4 regions of the Pantoea sp. X-Soil-OKNW-556 genome follow, and region 4 is predicted to be linked to each of the others. Evidence: riboswitches for the same ligand, from Rfam matches in the RefSeq annotation. Region 4 holds a riboswitch; each other region holds the start of a gene.
The links. A riboswitch is a leader RNA that binds a small molecule or an ion and turns the genes downstream of it on or off. The one in region 4 is predicted to bind thiamine pyrophosphate.

Region 1: another riboswitch for thiamine pyrophosphate. It lies ahead of AC6I8T_RS23005 (FAD-dependent oxidoreductase); the one in region 4 lies ahead of thiC (phosphomethylpyrimidine synthase ThiC).
Region 2: another riboswitch for thiamine pyrophosphate. It lies ahead of thiB (thiamine ABC transporter substrate binding subunit); the one in region 4 lies ahead of thiC (phosphomethylpyrimidine synthase ThiC).
Region 3: another riboswitch for thiamine pyrophosphate. It lies ahead of thiM (hydroxyethylthiazole kinase); the one in region 4 lies ahead of thiC (phosphomethylpyrimidine synthase ThiC).

Annotation. Positions count from the first base shown of each region.
Region 1 is NZ_AP035991.1:502,787-510,082, forward strand. It holds gene AC6I8T_RS22990 (HesA/MoeB/ThiF family protein) at 1-97, opposite strand, end outside; gene AC6I8T_RS22995 (thiazole synthase) at 100-867, opposite strand; gene thiS (sulfur carrier protein ThiS) at 870-1,067, opposite strand; gene AC6I8T_RS23005 (FAD-dependent oxidoreductase) at 1,051-1,995, opposite strand; TPP riboswitch at 2,124-2,243, opposite strand; gene AC6I8T_RS23010 (LacI family DNA-binding transcriptional regulator) at 2,475-3,500, opposite strand; gene iolG (inositol 2-dehydrogenase) at 3,737-4,735, shown strand; gene AC6I8T_RS23020 (pirin family protein) at 4,820-5,545, opposite strand; gene AC6I8T_RS23025 (LysR family transcriptional regulator) at 5,669-6,544, shown strand; gene AC6I8T_RS23030 (ROK family protein) at 6,638-7,296, opposite strand, start outside.
Region 2 is NZ_AP035990.1:782,045-789,340, reverse strand. It holds gene sgrR (HTH-type transcriptional regulator SgrR) at 149-1,810, shown strand; TPP riboswitch at 1,846-1,943, shown strand; gene thiB (thiamine ABC transporter substrate binding subunit) at 1,991-2,977, shown strand; gene thiP (thiamine/thiamine pyrophosphate ABC transporter permease ThiP) at 2,953-4,563, shown strand; gene thiQ (thiamine ABC transporter ATP-binding protein ThiQ) at 4,547-5,248, shown strand; gene AC6I8T_RS03465 (DedA family protein) at 5,245-6,009, opposite strand; gene polB (DNA polymerase II) at 6,177-7,296, shown strand, end outside.
Region 3 is NZ_AP035990.1:2,976,407-2,983,702, forward strand. It holds gene AC6I8T_RS13960 (mannitol dehydrogenase family protein) at 1-1,270, shown strand, start outside; gene AC6I8T_RS13965 (GntR family transcriptional regulator) at 1,370-2,056, shown strand; gene fbaB (class I fructose-bisphosphate aldolase) at 2,140-3,192, opposite strand; gene thiD (bifunctional hydroxymethylpyrimidine kinase/phosphomethylpyrimidine kinase) at 3,340-4,140, opposite strand; gene thiM (hydroxyethylthiazole kinase) at 4,137-4,922, opposite strand; TPP riboswitch at 4,956-5,052, opposite strand; gene AC6I8T_RS13985 (hypothetical protein) at 5,584-5,754, shown strand; gene AC6I8T_RS13990 (DUF3606 domain-containing protein) at 6,312-6,500, opposite strand; gene chiP (chitoporin ChiP) at 6,991-7,296, shown strand, end outside.
Region 4 is NZ_AP035990.1:277,448-284,743, forward strand. It holds gene AC6I8T_RS01230 (DUF1127 domain-containing protein) at 1-123, opposite strand, end outside; gene AC6I8T_RS01235 (aminotransferase-like domain-containing protein) at 298-1,719, shown strand; gene thiE (thiamine phosphate synthase) at 1,782-2,417, opposite strand; gene thiC (phosphomethylpyrimidine synthase ThiC) at 2,414-4,339, opposite strand; TPP riboswitch at 4,417-4,518, opposite strand; gene AC6I8T_RS01250 (Rsd/AlgQ family anti-sigma factor) at 4,607-5,113, opposite strand; gene nudC (NAD(+) diphosphatase) at 5,177-5,950, shown strand; gene hemE (uroporphyrinogen decarboxylase) at 5,990-7,057, shown strand; gene nfi (deoxyribonuclease V) at 7,060-7,296, shown strand, end outside.

The sequences.
Region 1 (7,296 bases), on a different replicon from region 4:
CACCCGCGCCCACCACCAGCACCCGAGCCTGACTCAGCCGCTGCTGCCCCTGCTCGCCAATCTCTGGCAACATCATCTGACGTTGGTAGCGATCCATGATTACCCTCCTCCGCCGAAAGTCGCCAGGCCAAAGATCGGCGTGGAGGCGGCAGCCATATCGCGTTTCTCCATCAGGCCACCGTCATGGGCAGCTTTTCCTGCCTCGATCGCCTGGCGAAAGGCTCCTGCCATCCGCACCGGGTCACCCGCTTTAGCCACTGCGGTATTGAGCAGAATGGCATCGAAACCCAGCTCCATTGCCTGTGCTGCCTGCGAGGGGGCACCGATGCCCGCATCGACAATTAACGGAACATCACGGAACCAGGCCCGCATCGCGCGCAGGCCATCAATGTTACGTAGCCCCTGACCGGAACCGATGGGTGCGCCCCACGGCATCAGCACTTCGCAGCCGGCTTCAAGCAATTTTTCACCGACGATCAAATCTTCAGTGGTGTAGGGGAATACCTGAAAGCCATCGGCGCAAAGGATGCGTGCCGCTTCCACCAGCGCGAAGGGATCAGGTTGTAGCGTGTCGGCATGGCCGATCACCTCCAGCTTGATCCACGGGGTGTTAAACAATTCACGCGCCATCTGCGCTGTGGTCACGGCTTCCTGCACCGTGTGGCACCCGGCGGTGTTCGGCAGCACGCGTACATCCAGTTGCGCAAGTAGTTCACGGAAGGCGGCCCCAGCGGCCCCTTCACGCCGCAGACTGACAGTAATGATCTCGCTGCCGCCAGCCGCAATCGCCTGCTGCAAAATTGCCGGTGAGGGATAACCTGCGGTACCAAGCAGAAAGCGGGATTGCGGTTCAAAGCCATAAAACATCATTAGCCCCCCTGCATCGGTGATAACACTTCGAGCTGACAACCCTCTTCCAGTTGCTGACTGTCGTAGCGGGATTTGGGGACAAAAGTACCGTTGTAGGCGGTTGCCACGCAGGCCACGTCAATCTGCTGCTCACGCAGCAGTTCGGTCAGGGTACGGGCGGCCGTCAGCACCGGGCGACCGTTAAGCTGAATATTCATGAAGTTGTTCCGAAGTTAAACGCTGCATCAGTTGTTCCGCCATCAGCGGAGCCAGCAGGAAGCCGTGGCGGTACATCCCGTTAAGGTAAAATGTCCCGTTTTGATAGTGAATTTCCGGCAGATTTGCCGGATACGCCGGACGCAAACCGCTGGCGCTTTCGACAATACGCGCTTCGGCCAACGCCGGGTGGATGGCCCAGGCCGCGCTCAGCAACTCCATCATGGCACGGGCGCTGATCGGGCTGGCATCATGGCTTTCGACCATAGTTGCACCGAGCATAAAATGGCCGCCGCGACGCGGCACCAGATAGCAGGGAAAGCGCGGATGCAGCAGACGAATCGGGCGTGAGAAGCGCACCTCATCGCTGTGTAAAATCAACATCTCGCCACGCACCGCCCGCAGGCCTGGCAACGCTGTTGCCGCATGGATGCCCCGGCAGTCAATCACCTGCCCCGACGGCTTCCCGTGGTGAAAAGCCACCCCACGTTGCTGCAACTTTTCACGCATTTCATTCAGTGCCAGGCGAGGATCGAGATGCCCCTCCTGCGCAAAAAACAGACCACGGGCAAAGCGCCCGGCGAGGGCTGGCTCCACGTCTGCCGGATCAATCCATTGATGTTGTTCGGTCATGCGGGCAAAGCGGTTCAGTTCCTGGCTGTCGCGTGGTGGTGCCACCACCAGCGTGCCCTGATGTTCAACGCAACTGACGCGTTGTTGCCACCAGGCTGCGGAGTGCTGCCCCAGCTCAATGACGGCGCGTGGTGCGCTTTCTGCTTCACACCAGGGTGCGAGCATACCCCCGGCAAACCAGGAGGCGGGCTGACGCGTGTCATCACTAATCACTTCAAGCTGTTCACCGCGTTCGACGAGTAAGGTCGCCACACACAGGCCCGCAACACCGCCACCGAGTACAGACCAGCGGCTCATAGCGGGTATTCCGTAATACAAAGGGGAGAATTCACATCGGCCTCTCAGTTTTCGCACTGAGACCCGGGATACAGGAGGAGGGAAATGACACGCGCAACGGAAAAACGTCCCGATGTCAGACAGCCGAAATGACAGGCTGTCAGTCTTCCTACGCCAGTATCAACTGGGTCAGGTTCAAAGGGTCGCTAAGCCGCGCAGTGCGCTTTTAGCCTCTCAGTCTCTTGAGCGAGACTCCCCCGACGCGTCTATTTGTATTGCAGCCGCCAGGCTACGTCAAGTGTAAGCCCGGCAACAAAGCCTAACCTTTAAAAATTCCCTGTTTCAGGTTCATCCATTTTTCTCCATGATTTGCGCGTATTCTCGTCCCCTCATCCTGAAATCCGGCAGGTAAATTATGTGTGCTGATTCAATCATTTCAGCCATTCTGGTGTGTATATTCGGCGTGATCATTTTGTGGGTGGTGTTCTGCCCCTGAGCCGTCAGGCAAAATAAGAGTAGCGATGCCAGGTGAGCAGCGGAATTTTGCTGTCACTGAACGACTGACCGCTGCCCGGCTGTTGCAACAGGGCGAGGCACAGATCGATCTCCCGACGAATATCATGGCCGAGCACCAAATCCAGGGTGCCGTTCTCCAGCAGCAGTCGGCTCGCTTCACTCAATTCATGGCCGATAAATATCACCTGATCCTGTACGCCAAAATCGGTTAACGCGCGCGCCACCCCTTCGTTACCGCCTGCGGTGTTGTAGATCCCTGCCAACGGGTTCCCCCGCTCCAGCCATTTTTTTACGCTGAGATACGCGGTTTCCGCTTCGTCGTTAATGTTGACGCGATCACGAATGGTTAACCAGGGGAATGCCTCGCGCAACACGCGGCGAAAGCCAATCTCACGCTCCTCCTGGGTACGATAGGTCGAACTACAAATCAGCAGAATATTGCCCGATTGCTGTGCGGGCAGCATACGGCCCATAAACCAGCCCGCAGTGGCTCCGGCAGCGACCTGATCGATACCCACATAGGCGCTGCGCCGCGAATTGGGCAGATCGCTGGTCAGACAAATGACCGGGACCCCATCATCAATCGCCGCTTTAACCGCACGATTTATTTTTACCTCATCGCGACACACCAGGATGATGCCGCTACTGGTGGCGGCTCGCCGGGTAATCAGTTGGCTGAAGCGTTCGGCATTGAATTGCACGTTCGGCACGCTATCGAGGCTGAAATGGAGCTGGGGATAATCATTGATAGCAGCGCGTACCTGTTGCTCCACCTGATGGAGAAAACTGGAACCGGATTCGCAAATAATCGCAATGCGCGTTCTGTTAGCACTCGGGTTGCCGGTATCTGCGTTCAATCCCAGCCGCTGCATCGCGTCTGCCACTTTTTTGCGCGTCACTTCCCTTACGCCTTCGCGACCATTCAGCACCCGGTCAACGGTGGCGGGACTGACGGCAGCTTCCTGCGCGATTTGTTTGATCGACGGCGATTTCCAGTGATGTTGCTTCATGGCATGTCCTGATGTCATCTACCTCACAGGCAATCAGTATCCGTACATCCTGGCAAAAAGCCAAATCCATCAAGCGCATGAAATACAAGTAATTATTCACATTTGATGTTAGTTACATCAAAAAAGCCTGTGATCTACCTCATCAATTCATCACGCCGCCGGGGCTTTGTTTTGACTTGATCTGCACCCGCATCGATTAATAACGCCACAACCTTTCTACCCCCGAGGAATAACCAATGCTGAATGTCGCTTTATTGGGTGCCGGTCGTATCGGCCAGATCCACGCAGGAAATATCGCCGCCCATCCGCAGTGTCGGCTGGCGTATGTTATGGATGTCTATGCTCCGGCAGCGACAGCGTTGGCCGAGAAGTATGGCGCGACAGTTGCCGACCTCGCCACCATCCTGGCAGACAGCAGCATCGATCTGGTGGCGATTTGCAGTGCCACCAACACTCATGCCGATTTGATTGAAGCCGCCGCGAGAGCGAACAAAGCCATCTTCTGTGAAAAACCGGTCGATCTCAGCCTGGCGCGCGTGCAAAGCTGCCTTGCCACGGTGCGGGAAGCAGGTGTGCCGTTGATGATTGGTTTTAACCGCCGTTTTGATCCCAGCATGGCACACCTGCAATCCAGCCTGCGCGCCGGGGAGATTGGCAGCACCGAGCTGGTGACCATCAGCTCGCGCGATCCGGGTGCACCACCGCCGGAATACGTGAAAGTCTCCGGTGGCTTGTTCCGCGATATGACGATTCACGATTTTGATATGGCACGCTGGTTACTGGATGAGGAACCCGTCTCGGTATATGCCTCCGCTTCAGCGTTGGTTGATCCCCAAATCAAAGCGGCAGGCGATGTCGATACCGCCGTGGTCACCCTGACCTGTGCCAGCGGCAAAATGGCGGTGATCACCAACAGCCGTCGCGCCAGCTATGGTTACGATCAACGCATTGAGGTCCACGGTAGCGAGGGGATGTTAGCAGTGACCAATCAACTGGAAAGTCAGTTGGTGAAATCGGTGGCGATGGGGGTCGTGGCGCAAAAACCGCAGCACTTTTTCCTGCAACGCTACGCCGAAGCCTATCGCAACGAGTTAGCGACCTTTATTGAGGCACTGGCAAAAGGGGAAGGAGAATACCCGAGTGGGAATGATGGCTTGCAGGCCCTGCTGCTGGCTGATGCGGCGCTGGCATCGTTGAAAACCGGTAAACCGGTAGCACCGGCATCGTTGTTATAAGCGATAAAATTTTGCACCTATGTAGCGGCGCGATTTATCGCGCAAATGAGAACAGAGGAGGCCATCAGGCCTCCCCTTTATAACTTAACGCTGAGGATGATTCACTTCCAGCGGACGCAGATCAAACACCAATACTTCCGCATCTTTGCCGTTAGCGAATTGCAGCGCGGTTTCGTTACGTACGCGCGCACCGTCTCCGGCGTTAAACACCACACCGTTCACTTCGATGCTGCCGCGCGCCACATGGATGTAAGCATAGCGGTCGGCATCCAGCGCCAGGGTCTGCTGCTCGGCACCATCAAACAATCCGGCATAGATACGGATATCCTGGCGGATACTCAGCGAACCGGCATCACCCTCGGGCGATACAATCAGACGCAGCTGACCACGTTTGTCACCTTCAGCCACCGAAATCTGCTGGTAGCCAGGCTGGGTGCCGCGTTCTGCCGGTACGATCCAGATTTGCAGGAAATGCACGTTTTCCGCTTTAGAGTGGTTAAACTCGCTGTGCGTCACACCGTTACCGGCGCTCATCAACTGCACGTCACCGGGGACAATCACTGAACCGGTGCCCATAGAGTCTTTATGCTCCAGCGCGCCTTCCAGCACATAAGAGATAATCTCCATGTTGCTGTGCGGATGCGCACCAAAACCACGACCCGGTGCCACCTGGTCATCGTTAATCACCAGCAAATCTGAGAAACCGGTTTGTTTCGGGTCCCAGTAGTTAGCGAACGAGAAGGTATGGCGTGAATGCAACCAGCCGTGGTCACCAAGGCCGCGCTGGGCTGACAATCGTTGTTCAATCATGGTCTGCTCCTCAAATTTGTTGGTGGAAGACGATTTCGCTTCCTGATGGGACTCAGTATACGTAAACTGAAACGCCCAACAATGCGTTGCATTGACAATGACTGTCACCAATAAGTGGACAATATGCAGATAGATGACCTGCGCATTTATGTCGCCGTAATTAAAGCCGGTAACTTCACTGCGGCTGCCGAGCAGTTGATGCTTTCCAAACAATATGTCAGCCGCCGCATAGCCGCGCTGGAGGAGTCACTCGGGGCGCGCCTGCTCAATCGCAACACGCGCAAGTTGTCGGTGACAGATAACGGCCAGCTGTTTGCCCGCCATGCGCAGCGCATTCTGGATGATGTGCAGGAAGCGGAGTTGGCGGTATCCGGACGCCGTCAGGTGCTCCAGGGCAGTTTCCGTCTGAGCGTGCCGATGTCATTTGGTATCAGCCATCTTTCGCCCTATATCGCTGAATTCCTCAGCCTGCATCCGGCGTTGCAATTCCAGGTGGAGCTGGCAGACCGCTATGTCGATATGATTGGCGAAGGTTTTGATATGGCGATTCGCATCGGGACCCTGCCCGACTCCACCCTGATTGCCAAAAAGTTGGGTGAGTTTCGCCGGGTGATTTGTGCCAGCCCGCGCTACCTGCAAGGAGCCGATGCACCACGTAAACCTGACGATCTGCTCGATCACGCCTGTCTGCGCTATGGTCGCGAGAGCCAGACCGGCTGGGAACTGTTCCGGGGTGAACAGCGTGAGGTGATTAACGTGCAGGGACCGATGGTCAGCAACAACGGGGAGATGCTGCGCGATGCAGCGATGGCCGGGCTGGGACTGATTCTGTTACCTGAATTTATCGTCGCTCCTGCCCTCGCCAGTGGCGATTTAGTGACGGTGCTGGATGACTGGCACCCTTCTTCGTTGAGCCTGAATGCGTTGTATCCGCAGCATCGTCAGCGTAGTGAGGTGAACCGGGTTTTTATGGCGTTTTTGCAGCAGAAGCTGGCTTAAACGTAGCTATATTCCGTAGCGGCGCGATTTATCGCGCGCCTTTGACATCATGAACGCGGACTGAATGCGCGATAAATCGCGCCGCTACGAATATCATCGCGTTTGCTTTGCCAGCAGCGCCGCGCCCCGCATCCCGCCATCATGGGCAAAGCGTCCCGGCACCACCAGCGGCTGGGTGCTACGGCGCAACACATACCCTTGCACCACGTCATCCAGCGCAGCAATCAATGGCGTCACAGATGCCAGCCCGCCGCCGACCACCACCACCGATGCGCCGGTCATATTGATACAGTACGCCAGCGGTTGCCCCACCAGTTGCAACCAGGCGCTGATGGTTTTCTCCGCCAGCGCCTCCTGTTGTTGCCAGCGCGCGATAATATCGATACTGGTCGCCATTTCGCCATGCAACACCCGGTGCAGATTCTCCATGCCGCGAGCACCGCCCCAGCTATCCAGACACCCTTTTTGTCCACAGGGACAGGACAAACGGGGCAGGCGATGCCACTCACCGGCAATTTCTACCTCGGTCAGGGCGATCGGGCCATGTCCCCATTCACCGGTTAAACCATTTTGCCCGATGATAATGCGGCCATCAGCCACCAGACCACCACCCACGCCAGAACCCAGGATGGCACCAAACACCACCTTATGCCCCTTTCCCGCCCCGGCTAAGGCTTCCGCCAGGGTGAAACAATCAGCGTCGTTATGCACCACTACCTGACGTTGCAATTCAACGCTCAACTCCTGCGCCA
Region 2 (7,296 bases), 500 kb from region 4:
ACCCTACTCAGAAAAGGTTCTACGTCGGCAGAACCGCTGGCAGAGCGCCATTCATGACTGAATGCCTCCCGCTCTTCCATTGGGGTCTACTATGCCTCTAATATAGGGCAAGAAAAACTGAGCGATTACGCGGCGGAGTTCCCCTTTTATGTCCTCTTCACGTCTACAACAGCAATTTATCCGCCTGTGGCAAAGCTGCCAGGGCCAGGATCAGGAAACCACCCTGAGCGAACTGGCGGAATTGCTGCACTGCTCGCGACGTCATATGCGCAACCTGTTGAATGCCATGCAGGATGCGGGTTGGTTAATCTGGCAGGCCGAAGCCGGACGGGGTAAACGTTCAACGCTGAGTTTTTGTTATACCGGGCTGGCATTGCAGCAGCAGCGCGCCGAAGATTTGCTGGAGCAGGATCGCATCGAACAACTGGTGCAATTGGTAGGCGACAAAAATCAGGTACGCCAAATGATTGCTTCTCACCTCGGCCGCAGCTTCCGCCAGGGTAAGCATATTCTGCGCGTCCTCTATTATCGCCCGCTTCCCAACCTGCTACCCGGTTCCCCGTTGCGTCGCTCCGAAACCCATTTAGCGCGGCAAATCTTCAGTGGTCTGACACGGATAAATGAGGAAAAGGGGGAAATTGAACCCGATATTGCCCATCACTGGCAACAAACATCGCTGCTGCACTGGCGCTTTTTCCTGCGACCCGCGATTCGTTTTCACCACGGTCGTGAACTGGAGATGGAGGATGTCATCAGCTCGTTGGATCGTCTGCGTACCCAACCGCTGTTCTCCCATATTGCCAAACTTCACTCCCCTGCCCCCTGGACGCTGGATATTCAACTGACTCAACCCGATAACTGGCTACCGTGGTTGCTTGGCAGCGTCAGCGCGATGATCTTGCCGCGCGAGTGGCAAACGGTTCGCGATTTCGCCCGTCAGCCGATTGGCACCGGCCCCTACAGCGTGGTGCGCAACCAGCAAAGCCAACTTAAAATTGCCGCTTTTGATGACTACTTCGGCTACCGCGCGTTGATTGATGATGTCTCAATCTGGGTATTACCGGAAATCAGCGACGAACTGGTGTATGCCGGAGTGAAGTTGCAGGGCGAAACCGCCGATGAAAAATCGGAGGAGAGCCGCCTGGAAGAGGGTTGCTATTTTCTGCTGTATGACCAACGTTCAGAGCAGGGACGCGATGCCCATTTCCGCCGCTGGGTCAGCTATCTGTTTAACCCTATCGCCCTGCTGAACAACGCCGGGGTAGGGTATCAACGCTACTGGTTCCCGGCCTATGGCTTGATTCCTCGCTGGCACCACCGCCGCGACTTAACCCCAGTCAGCAAACCACAGCATCTCACCCAACTGACCATCAGCTGGTACAGCCATCATGTTGAGCATGAAGGGATCGCCAATGCGCTGCGCCCACTGCTGGCGCAGCAGGGCGTAGAGTTAATCACCCGTGAACTGAGTTACGAAGCATGGTTTAACGGTGAAGGCGAAAGCGATATCTGGCTTGGCAGTGTCAACTTCACCCTGCCGCTGGATTACTCGCTGTTCGCTCAATTGTATGAGCTGCCGCTGATGCAGCAATGCATCCCAATAGACTGGCAAAGCGCGGCTGAACGCTGGCGCGAAAAAACGCTACCGCTGGCGGAATGGAGCAAGCAACTGGTGGACAGTGACTACCTGCATCCGCTGTTTCATCACTGGTTGCTGCTGGAAGGCCAGCGCAGTATGCGTGGTGTGCGCATGAATACCCTTGGCTGGTTTGACTTTAAATCCGCCTGGTTTGCCCCGCCGGAGCTGTGAACCTTTCGCCCTGAGCCGGAAATGACTAGAATGAGCCGTTCTCAACGGGGTGCCCTGCATTACAGGGGCTGAGAGAGACCCGTCGAACCTGATCCGGTTAATACCGGCGTAGGGATTTGAGATGCCTCACTGCTCAGATCCTTTGCGACTCAACCTTATCTTCTCCTCAAGGAGCGCAAAGTGTTTAAAAAAGTTCTGCCCGTGCTGCTGCTGATTTCTGCCCCAGCGCTGGCTGCCAAACCGGTACTGACCGTCTACACCTACGATTCATTCTCTGCCGATTGGGGACCCGGTCCGGCAGTAAAAAAAGCCTTTGAAGCCCAGTGCGGCTGTGAGCTGAAATATGTCGCGCTCGAAGATGGCGTGTCGCTGCTCAATCGTGTCCGTATGGAAGGCAAAAACAGCAAAGCGGATATCGTGCTGGGCCTCGATAACAATCTGGTGCAGGCGGCAGAAAAAACCGGCCTGTTTGCCAAAAGCCAGGTGGATACCGGCGCACTCCAACTGCCAGATGGCTGGCACAACGACACCTTTATCCCGTTCGACTATGGCTACTTCGCCTTTGTCTATGACAAAAACAAACTGAAGAACCCGCCCAAAAGTCTGAAAGAGTTGGTAGAAAGCCCTGAAAAATGGCGCGTGATCTATGAAGATCCACGTACCAGCACCCCCGGACTTGGCCTGCTGCTGTGGATGCAAAAGGTGTATGGCGACAAAGCGCCGGAAGCCTGGCAAAAACTGGCGCAAAAAACCGTCACCGTCACCAAAGGCTGGAGTGAAGCTTATGGCCTGTTCCTGAAAGGTGAAGGCGATCTGGTGCTGAGTTACACCACCTCCCCGGCTTATCACATCATTGAAGAGAAGAAAGAAAACTACGCGGCAGCGCCGTTCAGCGAAGGCCATTACATGCAGGTTGAAGTGGCGGCACAGCTCGCCAGCAGCAAACAACCAAAACTGGCGCAGCAATTTATGCAGTTTATGGTATCCCCGGCCTTCCAGCAGACCATCCCGACCGGCAACTGGATGTATCCGGTGATTAAAAGCGAGTTGCCTGCCGGTTATCAGACGCTAAACGTACCGCAAACGGCGCTGCAATATAGCCCGACTGAGGTTGCCGACCATCGCGCCGACTGGATAAGTGCATGGCAACGCGCCGTCAGCCGTTAATTCCCGGCTGGCTGCTGCCCGGCAGTTTCACCGCGCTCTTGTTATGCGCGGTGGCGCTGCTGGCGTTTGGTGCGCTGTTGATGTCAGCCCCCATCGGTGACTGGCGTGGCCTGCTCACCGATGACTATCTGCATCACGTACTGGCTTTCTCCTTCTGGCAGGCGTTACTGTCGGCGCTGTTCTCAGTCATCCCCGCGATCCCGCTGGCGCGCGCCCTGTACCGTCGACGTTTTCCCGGACGTAACCTGCTGTTACGCCTGTGCGCCATGACGCTGGTGCTACCGGTGCTGGTGGCAATATTCGGCCTGCTGAGCGTCTATGGTCGCAGCGGCTGGCTGGCCCAGCTGTGCAGCCTGGTAGGTATCGATTATCACTTCTCACCCTATGGGTTGCAGGGCATTCTGCTGGCACATGTGTTCTTCAATCTGCCGCTGGCCACGCGCATGCTGTTGCAGTCGCTGGAAAGCATCCCGGGCGAGCAACGTCAGCTGGCGGCGCAGCTCGGCCTGCGCAGTTGGAACCTGTTCCGCTTACTCGAATGGCCGTGGCTGCGGCGGCAGATTTTGCCCACCGCCGCGCTGATTTTTATGCTGTGCTTTGCCAGTTTTGCCACCGTGCTGGCACTGGGCGGTGGCCCGCAGGCCACCACGCTGGAGCTGGCAATTTTTCAGGCGCTGAGTTTTGACTACGATCCCGGTCGCGCGGCCCTGCTGGCGCTGCTGCAACTGGGCTGCTGCCTGCTGCTGGTGTTGCTGAGCCAGCGCTTCAGCCAAGCTATTCCGAGCGGAAGTCAGCAGATACGCGGCTGGCGCGATCCCCAGGATAGCTGGCGCGCGCGCCTCAGCGATGGCTTATTGATCGGTTTAGCCTTGTTGTTGTTGCTCCCGCCTTTGCTGGCGGTAGTGACTGATGGCCTGCGTGGCGGCGTCGCCGGGGCGATTCAACAACCGGCCTTGTGGCAGGCCACCTTTACCTCATTACGCATTGCCATCGGAGCAGGCGTGTTGTGTGTCATTCTTACCCTGATGCTGTTATGGAGCAGCCGTGAACTGCGCCTGCGTCATCACACTATCCCGGCGCAAGCAATGGAACTGAGTGGCATGTTGATTCTGGCAATGCCAGGCATCGTATTGGCGAGCGGTTTTTTCCTGCTGTTCAACGCCACCGTTGGCCTGCCGCAATCCGCCGACGGGCTGGTGATCTTCACGAACGCACTGATCGCCATCCCCTATGCCATGAAAGTGCTGGAGAACCCGATGCGCGATCTCAGCGCGCGTTACAATCAGTTATGCGCCTCGCTGGGTATGCAGGGGTTGAACCGCCTGCGCCTGCTTGAACTGCGCGCACTGAAACGTCCGATTGCCCAGGCGCTGGCCTTTGCCTGCGTGTTGTCGATTGGCGATTTTGGCGTGGTGGCATTGTTTGGCAGCGCGGATTTCCGCACGTTGCCATTCTATCTGTTCCAGCAAATTGGCGCCTATCGCGGCGAGGACGGCGCGGTCACCGCGTTGCTGTTGCTGCTGCTGTGCCTGCTCCTGTTTACCCTGATGGAAAAATTGCCAGGTCGTCATGCTGACACTGAATAACCTCACCTACCTGTACCAGCATCTGCCGATGCGCTTCCAGTTTAGTGCGCAAGCCGGCGAACGGCTGGCGATCCTGGGTCCGAGCGGAGCCGGGAAAAGTACCCTGCTTAGCCTGATTGGCGGCTTTTTGCCGGTCAGCAGCGGCAGTTTATGGTTGAACGGCGAAGAGCATACCGCCAGCGTCCCCGCCGCGCGCCCGGTGTCGATGTTATTCCAGGAGAACAACCTGTTTCCGCACCTGACGGTGCAGCAGAATCTGGGACTGGGGCTACATCCGGGCTTAAAACTCACCGCTGACCAGAAACAGCAGGTGCTTGAGATCGCCGGGCAGACCGGGCTTCAGGAGATGCTACAGCGCCTGCCGGGACAGCTCTCCGGCGGCCAACGCCAACGCGTAGCGCTGGCGCGCTGTCTGCTGCGCAATCAGCCGATTCTATTGTTGGATGAACCTTTTTCTGCACTCGATCCGGCGTTGCGTCAGGAGATGCTGCAACTGGTGCATAGCGTCTGCGTCGCGCGTAACATCACGCTGCTGATGGTGTCGCATAGTCTGGAAGATGCGCGGCAAATCGCGTCGCGCAGTCTGGTGGTGGTTGATGGGCGGATTTACTGGGATGGCAGCACGGAAGACCTGCTCAATGGCAGAACCCCCGCCGCCGCCATTCTCGGCGTGGCACAACGTTAAGCGAAGAACACCTTCCACAGCAGATGACGGAACACCGGCATCATTGGGTGGAACTGGATAGCAATAAACGCTGCCACGCCGACCACTGCGGCCAACGGTGCCAGCCAGCGTAAACGCGCCGCCGGTAGATACGCCGTTGCCCAGTCGATATTTTTGCCACTGCGCCACCAACGCCAGCACAGCCAGAACCCCAGCCATACCAGCAACGCCACCAGCGCCAGCAGCCAGGTAAAGTGGCTGCCTTGTGCGGCCTGCGGCACATCAATCGCCACCCCGGCGAGGATACCGGGCATCAGATACAGCGGTGGCCAGAGGATGCAGCCAATAATGTTCGGTGGCAGGAATTTGCGCACCGGTAACTCCAGCATCCCAGCCGCCAGCGGAATCAAGGGACGCGTCGGGCCGACAAAGCGCCCAACCAGAATGGTAAACATGCTGTGCTGATGCAGCGCATGCTCGGTCTTATCCAGCAAACCACGATACTTCTGTAAATATTTCCAGCGATGCAGTGGCCCCTGGAATCTCCAGCCAATGCCATAGGAAACCCAGTCGCCAATCAGGCAACCGACCAGCCCGGCAGCCCAGGCCGGATAGAGACCAATCTGGCCGCTGCCGACCAGCGCGCCCAGACTTGCCATCAACACCGTGCCCGGCAGCAGCAATCCTACGAAGGCCAGCGACTCAAGAAACGTCACCAGCGCGACAGCAAACAATGCCCATTCCAGAGATTGCGTAAAAAGATGTTGTACCCAGGCTTCCATAAATATCCTCTGCGGAATATGAAGGCTGGATTGTCCAGAGCCAGCCGCGCAGCGTCAAGGCAAGATTTGTACACCAATGTTGACAAAGCGCTGACAATTTAAGCAAACCAAAGACACTGTATAAACATCCATGATACACTAAACGGGTTATCACACCCGGAGTTCCCGTGACCGATCCACGCGCAGGTTTTCTGCTTACCCGACACTGGCGAGACACCCCCACTGGCAGCGAAGTGGTGCTGTGGCTGGCTACCGACCGCGGCGCGCAGCGCTTAGTGTTGCCCGCTCAGGAGTCGGTGGCGTTTATTCCCACCGAATTTCAATCGCAGGTCGAAACGCTAATCCGCGACGAGCGCCACACGCGCATTCAGTCCCTGAAATTAAGAGATTTCCGTCGTCGTCCGGTGTTCGGCCTTTATTGTCGCAGCTATCGCCAACTGCAAAATCTGGAAAAACGCCTGCGGGACAATGGCATCCCGGTGTATGAAGCGGATATCCGCCCGCCGGAGCGCTATCTGATGGAACGCTTTATCACCGCGCCGGTGTGGTTCAGTGGCGACACGCGCGGTGACAGCGTAGTTAATGCGCGCCTTAAACCCCATACCGACTATCGCCCAGAACTAAAATGGGTGTCGCTGGACATCGAAACCACCGAACATGGCGAACTCTACTGCATCGGGCTGGAAGGTTGTGGCCAGCGTCAGGTGTATATGCTCGGCCCGCCCAACGGCGATGCCAGCGCGCTTGATTTCGAACTGATTTACGTTGATAGCCGCCCGCAACTGCTGGAGCAACTTAATGCCTGGTTCGCCCGCCATGAACCTGATGTCATTATCGGCTGGAACCTGGTGCAATTCGACCTGCGCGTGTTGCAAAAACACGCCGATCGTTATGGCATTCCGCTGCGTCTGGGACGCCAGCAACAGCCGCTGGAGTGGCGCGAGCATGGTTTTAAACCCGGCGTCTTTTTTGCGCAGGCCACCGGGCGCCTGATTATTGACGGCATCGAGGCGTTAAAATCCGCCTTCTGGGATTTCCCCTCCTTCAGTCTGGAAGCCGTTTCGCAGGCGTTACTGGGTGAAGGCAAAGCCATTGATAATCCGTGGCAACGCATGGAAGAGATCAACTGGCGCTTCGCCAGCGATAAACCGGCGCTGGCGCGCTATAACCTGAAAGATTGCGAACTGGTGACGCGCATTTTCCATCATACCGCCATCATGCCGTTCCTGCTGGAACGCGCTACGGTGAATGGGCTGGCGGTCGATCGCCACGGCGGTTCAGTGGCGG
Region 3 (7,296 bases), 2.7 Mb from region 4:
GTTGATTCAGGCTTTACGCCAGCAGGATTTGCTCTACACCCTGACTGAAATGGCTGATGACAGCCTGCATACCCGGGTGATAGGCGTGGTGACTGGCGCGCTGCACGGTAAAGGGGACGGTATCGACGCGGTTATCGAGGCAATGTGTCAGCCGGATGTGGCGATTGTGTCGATGACCGTCACCGAAAAAGGGTACTGCCACCTACCCGCCAGCGGCAATCTCAACCCTGATCATCCCGATATCGTGCACGATTTGGCGCATCCGCAGGAGCCGCATTCGTTACCCGGCCTGATTCTGGCAGCGATTATCCGTCGGCGCGCAGGCAATTTACCGCCCTTTAGCGTGATGTCCTGCGACAACATGCCAGAGAATGGCCATGTGACGCGCAACGTGATTGTGCAACTGGCGGAGCGACACAGCTCAGAACTGGCCGACTGGATCAAAAACCATATCACCTTCCCTTCCACCATGGTGGACCGCATCGTCCCGGCGATGACCGATGCCGCTTTTGCCAGCCTCACTGCGCGTCTCGGTTGCGAAGACCCGGTGGCGGTGGAAGCGGAACCCTTTTTTCAGTGGGTGATCGAGGATAACTTTGTGAGTGGGCGTCCGGCGTGGGAAAACGCCGGAGCAGAACTGGTCAGCGATGTGCTTCCGTTCGAAGAGATGAAGCTGCGAATGCTGAATGGCAGCCACTCTTTCCTCGCGTATCTTGGCTATCTGGCGGGTTATGAACATATCAGCGATTGTATGGCCGATGCGCATTATCGCCATGCCGCCCGTGCGCTGATGATGCAGGATCAGGCTCCGACACTGCGTACCAACGGGGTGGATCTGGCCGCGTATGCCGATTCGCTGATCACCCGATACGAGAATCGCGCCATTAAACATCGCACCTGGCAAATCGCCACAGATGGCACGCAAAAGCTGCCACAGCGAATGCTGGACAGTGTGCGCTGGCATCTGCGCAATGGCTCTGACTGTGACTTTTTGCTGTTGGGTGTGGCAGGCTGGATGCGTTATGTCAGCGGCGTTGATGAGCACGGTCAAGCCATTGAGATTCGCGACCCGCTGAAAGATGAACTGGCGCGTATTGTAGCGACCAGCGAAGAAGGCGCGCCGCGTGTCCGGGCGTTACTGGGGTTGAAAGCGGTGTTCGGTGACGATTTGCTGCAACACCCAGGCTTCGTGAGCCGGGTGACAGAACTTTATCAGCAGCTGTGTGCCGAAGGGGCGCGTGCCACGGTGCATGCCCTCAGTCAGGGGTAACGCCGCAACAAACTGGTAGCGCAGATGCAGCGTGCTGATTAGACTGAATCTTTCCCATAAAGGCTGGTCAATACCAGCCATAAATACGGATATTGCTGCATGTCAATTGCCTATACCATCACCACCAGCGAACCGGTGAATCAGCAGATCTATCGCTATTTGCGTCGGGACATTGTCACCTGCGCCATTCACCCTGGCTCGCTGCTGTCGGAAAAAGAGGTTTCTGCGCGCTTTAACGTCTCTCGTCAGCCGGTGCGCGAAGCTTTTATCAAGCTGGCTGAAGCCGGCCTGGTGCAGGTATTGCCGCAGCGTGGCACCTTTGTGCGAAAAATCTCTGCCCAGCGCGTTGCTGATGGTCGTTTTATTCGTGAAGCGGTGGAAATTGCCGTGGTCCGCCGGGCCGCGCAGGAAATTACGCCTGTCGCCCTGATGGCGCTGGAGCATAACCTGCAACTGCAACGTTTAGCGGCCGAACGCCACGACAGCCAGGCGTTTCTCGCCCTCGACGATGAGTTTCATCGCCTGATTGCGGAAAGTATCAACTGTCTGCTGGCCTGGGAAACGGTGGAAAATATCAAAGCGACCATGGACCGGGTGCGTTTTCTGACATTAAGCGAAGTCTCACCGCCGGAGAACTTGATCCAGCAGCATGAAGAGATTTATGCGGCGCTGAAAGCGCACGACGTTGAGGCTGCGGAGTCGGCAATGCGCCGCCATTTGCAGGAGATGATTATGACAATAACGCCGATTGCAGAACGCAATAGCGAGTGGTTTGAAGCGCCTTAAGCAGTGTGACATGCCGTAGCGGCGCGATTTATCGCGCTGTTTTTTTGCGGCATCATGCGCAGAATTGCGCCGCTACGGTTTAATTATGCGATCGTCACATCTTTGGACAAATACACATCCTGCACCGCGTTAATCAGCTCCACGCCCTCTTTCAGCGACTTCTTAAACGCTTTGCGTCCCAAAATCAGTCCCATACCGCCGGCGCGTTTGTTAATCACCGCCGTACGCACCGACTCGGCCACATCGGTTGCCCCTGCTGCCGCACCGCCAGAGTTAATTAACCCGGCGCGCCCCATATAACAGTTTGCCAACTGGTAGCGTACCAGGTCGATTGGGTTTTCGGTGGTCAACTTGCTGTAAACGCGATCATCGGTATGGCCGAAATTCACCGCGGTATAACCCCCGTTATTCTCTGCCATTTTTTGCTTCACGATATCCGCGCCAATGGTCGCGGCCAGATGGTTGGCCTGACCGGTTAAATCGGCGCTGGCATGGTAATCCACGCCATCTTTCTTGAAGCCGTTATTGCGCAGGTAGGCCCACAGCACCGTCACCATACCCAGCTCATGCGCACGTTCAAACGCGGCGGAGATCTCTTCAATCTGGCGACGTGATTGCTCAGAACCGAAGTAGATGGTGGCCCCGACCGCAATGGCTCCCATATTGAACGCCTGCTCGACGCTGGCGTACAGCGTCTGATCATATTGCGTCGGATAGCTCAGCGTCTCGTTGTGGTTCAGCTTCACCATGAACGGGATCTTGTGCGCATAACGCCGCGCCACCGAGGCCAGCACACCGTAGGTGGAAGCGACGCAGTTGCAGCCCGCTTCAATCGCCAGCTCAACAATATTTTTCGGGTCGAAGTAGTGAGGATTGGCGGCAAATGAAGCGCCGGCGGAGTGCTCAACCCCCTGATCAACCGGCAAAATCGACAGGTAACCCGTCCCAGCCAGGCGACCGGTGTTGTACAGCGTTTGCATGTTGCGTAATACCACAGGAGAACGATTGTTATCGGTCATTACGCGATCAACATAATCCGCGCCCGGTAAATAAAGGCTTTCCGCTGGAATGGTCATGCAGCGATGTTGAAGAAGGCTATCCGCTTCTTGGCCCAATAACTGAACGATGTCCGTCATACTCACTCCTGATTAATGGCTGGATTGGAACCGGCACCTGCCGATTCGCCCCCAACAGCCTGGACCGGGATCCGCCAGGCTGGCAAATTGCTGACTCCATTTTTCAGACAGATACGCAGGCAAAAAATGGCAATTCGGCGTTACGCCCTACCACCAACGATGAAAATGGTGCACCGGTCCAATGCCTTTTCCGACTTCCAGAGAATCGGCATGCAGTAACGCTTGTTGCAACCAGGCTTTAGCCTCGGAGAGCGTCGCAGCCCAGTCATCATGGCGTGGACGTAGCGCCGCCAACGCAGCTGACAGCGAACAACCGGTGCCGTGGGTGTGGCGAGTATTGACGCGTGGCGCGGTAAAACGCTGACGTCCGTTGCGGGTGATAAGCCAATCCGGGCTCTCCGCATCACTCAGATGTCCTCCCTTCATCAGTACCGCTTCACACCCGAGATCCAGCAATGCATCCCCCTGCATCAGCATCGTCTTCTCATCCTGCGCCACACTGCGGCCAAGCAGCGCCGCGGCTTCTGGCAAATTCGGCGTAATCAACGATACCTGTGGTAACAACAACTCACGCAGGCTGGCGATGGCATCCGGTGATAACAACGCATCGCCACTTTTGGCAATCATAACGGTGTCCAGCACCACGAACGGCAGGCTGGCACGCTTCAGCTTGTCAGCGACAATTTCCACCACCGCCGTTTCCGCCAGCATGCCAATTTTTGCCGTGTCGATACGCACATCATCGAGCACCGAATCCAGCTGCGCTCCGACAAAATCTGGTTCGATACGATAGACCGACTGCACACCACGGGTATTCTGGGCCACCAGCGCGGTAATGACGCTGGTGCCATAGGCACCCAGCGCGGAGAAGGCTTTGAGATCGGCCTGAATTCCAGCACCACCGCTGGGGTCAGTACCGGCAATAGTCAATGCGTTAATACGTTTCATGGCGTCACCTCCAGTGTCCACAGCGCATCCAAAAAGGCAGCAACAAAGCTGCCCGGCCCCTGGACCTGACGTGCCGCCCGTTCACCGGCCAGTGACATGACCCGACAAGCTGCCGCCACATGTTGCAGACGTTCACCCGGCAGGCTGGCAAAAGCCGCCACCACTGCCGACAGTGCACAACCTGTCCCCACTACGCGTGTCATCAGTGGGCTGCCGCCCGGGATGGCAAAGGTATGCTGACCATCGGTAACGTAATCCACTTCGCCGGTTACCGCCACGATGCTGCGGTAATCGTGCGCCAACTGTTGAGCAGCGCTGAGTGCGGCGTCAGCCTGATGCATGCTGTCCACGCCACGCCCGCCCGCCGCCTGGTTCGCCAGGGCAAGGATTTCCGAGGCGTTGCCACGGATGGCTGCCGGTTGCTGGGTCAATAGCTGCTGACAAAATTCGGTGCGAAAGGTTAACGCGCCCACTGCGACCGGGTCGAGCGTCCAGGGTGTGCCGGCACGGTTTGCCGCCTCTACCGCAGCCTGCATGGCGATGCTGCGATCGCGCGTCAACGTACCCACGTTAATGAGCAGAGCATCGGCATAACCGCTGAACTGTGCGGCCTCATCAGCGTCGATCACCATGGCAGGTGAGGCACGCAGTGCCAACAGGACATTAGCGGTAAAGGTCTGTACCACATCATTGGTCATGCAATGTACCAGCGAAGCATGTTGTTGCAGTAACTGAAGCGAGTGCGCGAGTTGCGCGGAGGAAAGAAGGTCAGGTTGTTTCATAAAGCTCCCAACCGGCGATCAAGAAGGCGAATGCGGTCAGGCATCTGACTTCCCTACGCTGGCATTATCCAGATCAGGTGGTACGGGTATTTCTCAGCCTTCACAAGGAAGGGCACCCCGAGTCATTTATATGACTGGCAGATTAGGGCAAGTGACTTGCTGACGCAAGCCCGCCCTGCTCAATATACCGCTGGGCTTTTTCCCCATACGTTGCGTAGCGGCGCGATTTATCGCGTAAAACTTCAAGTTCGCGTGATAAATCGCAGCACTACGATTGAAAACAAATACACATTGCGCATGTGGTCGTTGCTTGTAAAATGACCACCGAGATTATTCCCACAACAAGATGAAGGATTTATGGCAAAAGGAATTGTGCTTTGTCAGGGAGACAGGACGTCATGCGGCGGCAAAATCACCGCAGGCGCAAGAAGGCAATCCTGTTACCTGTGGGAAAGATGGTAAGACCTACAAGATTATCGGAGGCATACCTTTTTACACCAGCGGCCCCGATAAAAAACGTATTGCCGGATCGCTTGATAGCCACAGTTCATGTCCTTGCAAGGCTAAAATCACACCGTCTAACGCTTATCCTGGCTATGTGAAAGAAGACCCCCCTGTCTCGCGAGAGACTGGTTTAGCGGCTTAGGCTCCAGCCGCATTAATGCCAAAATTTCAGTCAGAACCAGAACAACATGCAATTCACTCAATTAATGAAATCGATGAGGCTTGCTCAATTGGCCGGGAAGATGAATGTTCTAAGAAAAAATACACCGAGATTGGTCGCTTCTCTGGAGGACTTGCTGGTGGTTATATTGGAATACGCTTCAGATAAAGGCGAATACCTTGGTGAACTTTTCTATAATTCGGTAGGTAAATGACATGAACGTTGTATCTGCTATTTTATTTTCGTTATTTCTCGCCTCTACAATCACAACATATGGATATTCCGCGTTAAAAACCGAAAGACACATTATGTTATGTACTCTCTTTCGTGAAAAATCTGGATACTTACCCAATGGAATGACCCTTGCTCAGAATGGAGGGGCTTTCTTTACCTTCCAAAAAGATTTATATTTCTTCTTGCCACTTATTGTCAGAAAAGGCAGTTTTACTGTTAGAAAAGGCAGTTTTACTGTTAGAAACATGAAATCAGAACATTATGACTTCATACGAAGTCTACCACATGAAACGACAGGATGGTTGAAGATCAAATTCTATTTATTTACCATAACGACCACTCTACTTTTTTAAATTTTTTATTTGATTGCTTTTCATAAAGGCATTATGAAATCATACGTAAACAACATGCATCCTCACTATAAACCCGCGCGCCAGCATAAGTAAAAAACCCCGCAGAACGGGGTTAGTCAGTTATTTTCTTCCTGAAAATCACTTTCGCTGATATTGATTCAAGTACTGCTTAACTTTCTCAGTACCATTACCTACGTTAGCAACAGCGGTACGCAATTGTGTCGCGCTCACTTCCAGGGTGTTCGTCCAATACTCAACCTCCCAGGTTTCAGTAAGACTAATAAAGCGTTTGTCTTCCGGTTGTTTTCTCTTTAAATCATCAGCCATTTTGCAGCTCCTGAGGTTAATCCTGAAAACATGACTATCGCTTCTTAAGAAGAGTAACTCGTTAGCTTAACCGAAGGATGTTAGCCGTCCGGTGATTGCCATACAGCCCCACTTAAGGCCAGGAGCCAGCACAGCGCTGGCTTCCGGAAAAAATCCTAGACAATATGGCTGACGATATCAAGGTATAGCAACTATACCAAAGAACAACAGAACAAAACTTTTTTGCTGCATCTTAAGGCTGAATGTTGTTCCCGGTTTTCTGCTAATCAACAGGATCAAGTACTGAGAAACAATTGACTCACATAAACAACAAAACAGTAACATCATGATATTAGTGAATTAAATGCTTATTTTTGCGTCCTGCGTCATAAATCGTACTCATCGTCATTGATAATTCGCGTCACGAAAAATAGCATCTGCGCACTGGTTACACGAAGTAACAGTAAATGGAAAGCATCATCACACAAGGGATTATCACGGAGGATTTACCATGCACAGGACAGTTCGCACGTCGCTATCCACAGCTATCGCCACTGCACTTCTCATTACATCATTTATCCCTGCCCCTGCTTTTGCAGCCGGTTTCATTGATGACTCATCCCTGACCGGTGGTCTCTACTACTGGCAGCGGCAGCGCGATCGCAAAGAGATGGATCCGCAACAGGGTAAATACGGCCAGTATGATGCCAACCTGCATCATGCAACAGGCAATGCCAGCCTCGATTTCTCCTCAGGCTATCTGGCGGACGTCATCGGCCTTGACCTTGCTGCGTATGGCGCGCTGGAGCTGACTCAT
Region 4 (7,296 bases):
CGACAATATGCGTCGGGTCTGCCGACGTAAATGCCAGGATTTCACCAACTGCCGCACCGCTCGGAAGATATCCAGTAAGGTGATATTGAAGGGTTTTGCCGCCCGGTTTTGATCGAATTCCATAATCCTGCCCTCGGTATGATGTCTGAGAAGCATTGTCCGTTTTCCACCTATTCCAATACAGATTCAATAAACACATTTATTAAACATACAGATTGCGCTGTGACCAATCTGAATGGTAAAAATTAATCCAATCTGTACTGGTTTTTTCCTGTTGGAAATCATGTGAGGCATACGATGACGCGTTACCAGCATCTGGCGGGCTTGCTCTCAGACCGCATCGAGCAAGGGTTATATCGCAGTGGAGAGCGCTTGCCATCGGTGCGTACGCTCAGCATTGAACATGGTGTGAGTATCAGCACTGTCCAGCAGGCTTACCATTTGCTGGAGGAGAAGCAGCTGATCGTGCCGCAGCCTCGCTCCGGCTATTTTGTGGCGACACGTAAAGCCACGCCGCCTGTTCCTGCCATCACCCGTCCCGCTCAACGCCCGGTGGAGATCACCCAGTGGGAATCGGTGCTGGAGCTGCTCAGCAGTCGCATCGAGGGGGACGTGATCCAACTGGGCAGTGGCATCCCGGATCTGACGCAGCCAACGCTGAAACCGCTGTGGAAAATCCAGAGTCGTATGGCGCAGAAGCAGGATATCAACCTGCTGAGCTACGACACCCTGTTGGGCCTGACATCGTTGCGGGAACAAATCGCACGCCTGACGATTGATAGCGGTTGCCAGCTTAGCGCTGACGACATTGTGGTGACCACCGGTTGCCACGAAGCATTGTCGGTTTCTATCCGCGCCGTTTGTCAGCCAGGGGATATCATTGCGGTGGAATCGCCCACGTTCCACGGCACCATGCAAACCCTACGCGGTTTTGGTATTCGCGCCATTGAGATCCCGACCGACTCGGTGACGGGTATCAGCCTTGAAGCGCTGGAGCTGGCGTTCGAACAGTGGCCCATTAAAGCGGTGGTGGTGGTACCTAACTGTAATAATCCGTTGGGTTTTATCATGCCGGAAGCGCGTAAACGGGCGCTACTGACGTTGGCACAACGCTTCGACGCCGCCATCATCGAAGATGATGTGTATGGAGAGCTGGCGTGGGAGTATCCGCGCCCCATCAGTATTAAGTCGCTGGATATGGATGGGCGAGTGCTGCTGTGCAGCTCGTTTTCCAAAACGCTCTCGCCTGGCCTGCGTGTCGGCTGGGTTGCACCGGGGCGTTATCGCGAACGGGTGCTGCACATGAAATATATCGGCACCGGATCTTCCGCGACCATGACGCAGCATGTGGTGGCGGAGTTTATTCGTCTGGGTCATTACGGGCCGCACTTGCGGCGTATGCGCCAGGTTTATCAACGCAATTACGAGACCTTTAGCTGCTGGGTACGCCACTATTTCCCGTGTGGTATTTGTGTGTCACGCCCACAGGGTAGCTTTCTGATGTGGATCGAACTGCCGGAAGCCTTCGACGCGGTGCGCCTCAACACGGAACTCCGCGCCTCGAAGATTCAGGTGGCGGTGGGCTCGCTGTTTTCCGCATCGGGTAAGTATCGCAACTGCCTGCGTCTCAACTATGCGCTACCGATTACCGATGCCACCGAACAGGCGATTGCGCTGGTGGGTGCTGCGATTGAACGCGCGATGTTGGTCTGCGCCTGATCGGTAGCGGCGCGATTTATCGCGCAATTTAGTGCGCAATAAATCGCGTCGTCAGCCGTGTTTTACGCCGTGACGGTGGGTTCCGTCAGCGCCAGCAACTCTCGCGTGGCCGCCAGCCAGTCGGGTGCCTGAGTGATGGCGCTAACCACCGCGATGCTACCCACGCCGGTCGCCAGCACCTCTGGTGCGCGCGCCAACGAAATACCGCCAATGGCTACCGTTGAAATGCCTTCCAGCCGCGCCAGATGACGTGTTAACTCTGCAATGCCTTGCGGTTCTGATGGCATCTCTTTAGTTTGTGTCGGGAAAATATGCCCCAGCGCGATATAGGAGGGGCGCAGCGCCAGCGCCCGATCCAGTTCGGCATCATCATGGGTGGATAAGCCGAGGCGCAAGCCCGCCTGACGAATTGCCTCCAAATCGGCCACATCCAGATCTTCCTGGCCGAGATGCACGCCATAGGCGTTGTAGCGAATTGCCAGGCGCCAGTAATCATTGATAAACAGGCGGGCGCGATATTGTTTGCCGAGTGCGATAGCCTCCCGCACCGCCTCTTCCACTTCATGATCTTCGCAATCTTTAATACGCAGCTGAATGGTGCGTACTCCCGCTTCCAGCAAACGGGCAATCCACTCAACGCTATCGACAACCGGGTAAAGTCCTAAACGTGGGGCGGTACTGGGGAAGGCGGCGGTCATACATTTTCCTCTTTCAGGGCATCGGCGGCATGATAAAGCTCACCGCCACGGCTACGGAAGGCATCTGACATCTGCGCCATCCCGATTTCAATCGGCTGGGCTTCCGCCTGCTGACGGGCGGCAAAGTCACGCACTTCCTGGGTGATTTTCATGGAGCAGAATTTCGGGCCGCACATGGAACAAAAATGTGCCACTTTGCCCGACTCCTGCGGCAGTGTCTCATCGTGATAAGCGCGCGCGGTATGTGGGTCGAGCGCCAGATTGAACTGGTCCTCCCAGCGAAACTCAAATCGCGCTTTCGACATGGCGTTATCGCGGATCTGGGCGCCAGGATGGCCCTTCGCCAGATCGGCGGCATGAGCGGCAATTTTATAGGTGATCAATCCCTGTTTCACATCTTCCTTATTCGGCAAACCCAGATGTTCTTTCGGGGTGACGTAGCACAGCATCGCACAGCCGAACCAGCCAATCATCGCGGCACCGATGCCAGAAGTGAAATGATCGTAGCCGGGGGCGATATCGGTGGTCAGTGGGCCGAGGGTATAGAACGGGGCTTCGTGACAATGTTCCAGTTGTTCGGTCATATTGCGGCGAATCATCTGCATCGGCACATGCCCCGGACCTTCGATCATCACCTGCACATCATATTCCCAGGCGATTTTGGTCAGCTCACCCAGCGTATGTAGCTCGGCAAACTGCGCTTCATCGTTGGCATCCTGAATCGAACCCGGACGCAGTCCATCACCCAGCGACAGAGCAACATCATAGGCAGCACAGATTTCGCAAATCTCACGGAAGTGCAGATACAGGAAACTCTCCTGATGGTGCGACAAACACCACTTCGCCATGATTGAACCGCCACGCGAAACGATGCCGGTCAGACGTTTCGCCGTCATCGGCACATAACGCAGCAGCACGCCGGCGTGGATGGTGAAGTAGTCAACGCCTTGTTCGGCTTGCTCCAGCAAGGTGTCGCGGAAGATTTCCCAATTCAGATCTTCCGCGATGCCGTTTACCTTCTCCAGCGCCTGATAAATCGGTACGGTGCCAATCGGCACCGGGCTGTTACGCAAAATCCACTCGCGTGTTTCATGGATATAACGGCCGGTCGAGAGATCCATCACCGTGTCAGCCCCCCAGCGTGTCGACCACACCAGTTTCTCCACTTCCTCTTCAATTGAGGAGCTGACCGCCGAGTTGCCGATGTTGGCATTCACTTTGACCAGAAAATTGCGGCCAATGATCATCGGCTCAGATTCAGGGTGGTTAATGTTGGATGGGATGATGGCTCGCCCTGCGGCGACTTCCTGACGCACGAACTCGGCGGTGATATTTTCCGGCAGATGCGCACCAAAGCTATGGCCAGGATGTTGTTGTAGCAACACTTCGCCACGGATGCGCTCGCGCCCCATGTTTTCACGAAGTGCAATAAACTCCATTTCCGGGGTAATGACGCCCTGACGCGCATAATGCAACTGGGTAACACGGCGGCCTGCTTTGGCACGTCGCGGTTGGGGCAGATGTTCAAAACGCAGGTGATCCAGCCCCTCATCTGCCAGGCGTTGCTGTGTATAGCTGGAGCTGAGCTGGTCGATGGTTTCACTGTCGCCGCGTTCCGCGATCCAGTTGGCGCGCAGTTTGCTCAACCCCCGATGAACATCAATCGATGCATGCGGATCGCCGTAAGCCCCGGCCGTGTCATATATCGGCACCGGTTCGTTGGCTTCGTATTGCGGATTATCTTTACTGCCGCCGGTCAGGGTCGGGCTGAGCTGAATCTCACGCATCGGCACACGAATATCATCACGACTGCCGGTGATCCAGATACGTTTAGAATTGGGGAAGGCAGTGCCCTGGAGGGAATCAATAAATTCCTGCGCCTGGGCGCGTTGTTCACGACGAGAAGTTTTTACAACAGACATAGCAAGTTTCCTGTAAATGATGGAAGTTGCTTGTCCGGAGTCCGGAAGGAGTAACAGAAACGGCGCGCGCACCGGCTGTGATATTTACTCTTGTTCCCTTCGCAGGTACTAACCTGATCAGGTTCCGCGGATCCCGAATTAACGGTCTCAGCCCAAAATGGGCACTCCGACAAGAAAATATTTACGGTGTTAAACCGTAAAATAAAAAAGCCCTCGTAGCATAGAAGGGCTTTTTACGAATAACAAGTCTTTTACAAATGCGGGCGGCTAAGCAGGGCGGGCGATGATGCTTTCATTCGCTACCGGCGTATGCGCCAGCTGATTGTCCCATGCCAGATGCACCAGCTTATCTTCCAGCGTAAAACGCGACTCCAGCACTTCACCCACTTCAGACAGCGCCTGCTGGAAGGTGACGCAGTTGTCATCGGTGATGGCCTGTTGAAGATGGCCGTCATACAGTTGCATCATTCGTTCGGTATTGGCTTCCAGTGACGGGTAGATTTGCGCGGCGGCGATCATCGGGCTGTCACCTTGCATCTCACTGATAATATGTTCATAAATGCTGAAATGGCCGGCGGAGAGATAATCCACCAGGTTATGACAAAAGGCATCCAGCGCCTGTTCGTCCAGGGCACTCAACGCATCTTTTTTGGGCTTCATGCCAACCAACTGGTAGTAAGTCACAAGTAGCTGACGACGCGCGTGTAGCCATGAATCGACCAATTCGTTACCGCGGCCTACACGCTCGGTCAGGTCATCTAACTGAGTAAGCATACAAGGCTCCATGTGGGTTATAGTGGTTCATTCTGCGAATAGACGCTAAGGATGACGATTTAAATGCAACGTGAGATCTCAAGCGTAGACGCTGGCTGGTGGATTGTCAGCCATGAACAAAAACTTTGGCTGCCACAGGGTGAGCTGCCGCACGGGACGGCGGAACAATTCGATCTGGCGGGCAGCAGCGGCATGGTGATTGGCGAATGGCAGGGTGAAAACGTCTGGCTGGTGCGTGAATCACGTTCTGACAATATGGGCTCAGTACGCCAGTTGATTGACGAAGATGTCGGCCTGTTCCAGCTTGCCGGGCGTGGCGTGCAACTGGCGGAATTCTTTCGTTCGCATCGCTGGTGCGGCTATTGCGGCCACGAAATGCATTTGAGCAAACGTGAGTTTGCTTGCCTGTGCGGTCACTGCCGTGAACGCTATTATCCGCAAATCGCGCCCTGCATCATTGTGGCGATTCGGCGCGGAGATGAGATCCTGCTGGCGAACCACGCAAAGCATCGTAACAACGTCTACACCGTACTGGCCGGTTTTGTTGAAGTGGGGGAAACCCTCGAACAGGCAGTGGCGCGTGAGGTGATGGAAGAGAGCAATGTACGAGTGAAAAACGTACGTTACGTCACCTCACAACCCTGGCCATTCCCCCATTCGCTGATGATGGCCTATATGGCGGAATACGATGGCGGGGAGCTACAGCATGACGGCAAAGAACTGCTGGATGCCGGCTGGTTCCGCTACGATGCGTTACCTTTATTACCGCCGCCGGGTACCGTCGCGCGACGTCTGATTGAAGATACCGTTGCCCACTGTCGCGCCAGCGCGCTGTGAAAATGCTACACTGGCGCCCTGTCAGTGAGAGAGCCAATTATGAGTGAACTGAAGAACGATCGTTATCTGCGCGCCCTGTTACGTCAGCCGGTGGATGTCACCCCGGTTTGGATGATGCGACAAGCCGGGCGTTATCTGCCGGAATATAAAGCCACACGCGCCGAGGCCGGTGACTTTATGTCGCTGTGTAAAAATGCTGAGCTGGCCTGTGAAGTCACGCTGCAACCGCTGCGTCGCTATGCGCTGGATGCGGCAATCCTCTTCAGCGATATTCTCACCATCCCGGATGCCATGGGATTGGGCCTGTACTTTGAAACCGGTGAAGGCCCCCGTTTCTCTCACCCGATTACCAGCCGCGCTGACGTCGACAAACTGCCGGTACCTGACCCGGAGCAAGAGCTGGGTTATGTGATGAATGCGGTGCGCACCATTCGCCATAACCTGAAAGGCGAAGTGCCGCTGATCGGTTTCTCCGGTAGCCCGTGGACGCTGGCTACCTACATGGTTGAAGGGGGTAGCAGCAAGGCCTTCACCAAAATCAAAAAGATGATGTACGCCGAGCCACAAACGCTGCATGCGTTGCTGGATAAGCTGGCCGACAGCGTGATCCTCTATCTGAACGCGCAGATCAAAGCCGGTGCGCAGTCGATCATGGTGTTCGACACCTGGGGCGGCGTGCTGACCGGACGTGATTATCGCGAGTTCTCGCTTTACTACATGCACAAAATCGTTGATAGCGTGCTACATGAGAACGAAGGTCGCCGTGTGCCGATCACCCTGTTCACCAAAGGTGGCGGGCAATGGCTGGAAGCGATCGCGGAAACTGGCTGTGATGCGCTGGGCCTGGACTGGAGCACCGATATTGCCGATGCCCGTCGTCGCGTCGGCCACAAAGTGGCGTTGCAGGGCAATATGGACCCGTCAATGCTCTACGCCCCACCGGCCCGTATCGAGCAGGAAGTGGCTGGCATCCTTGAAGGGTTTGGCAAGGGTGAAGGCCACGTCTTCAATCTGGGCCACGGTATCCATCAGGATGTACCGCCAGAGCATGCCGGTGCCTTTGTTGAGGCGGTGCATCGTTTGTCACGTCCTTATCATCAGGGCTAGCGATGGATTTAGCGGCGCTACGCACGGAACAGCAACAGCGCGCAGCTGACGTGGTGCGGCAGGACGATTTTGAGGTGCTGCCGCCCCGTTTGATTGCCGGTGCCGATGTCGGGTTTGAACAGGGCGGGGAAGTGACGCGCGCCGCGCTGGTGATTCTTGAGTACCCCTCGTTGCAACTGGTGGAGCATCAGATTGCCCGCATCAGCACCACCATGCCCTATATCCCCGGTTTTTTATCA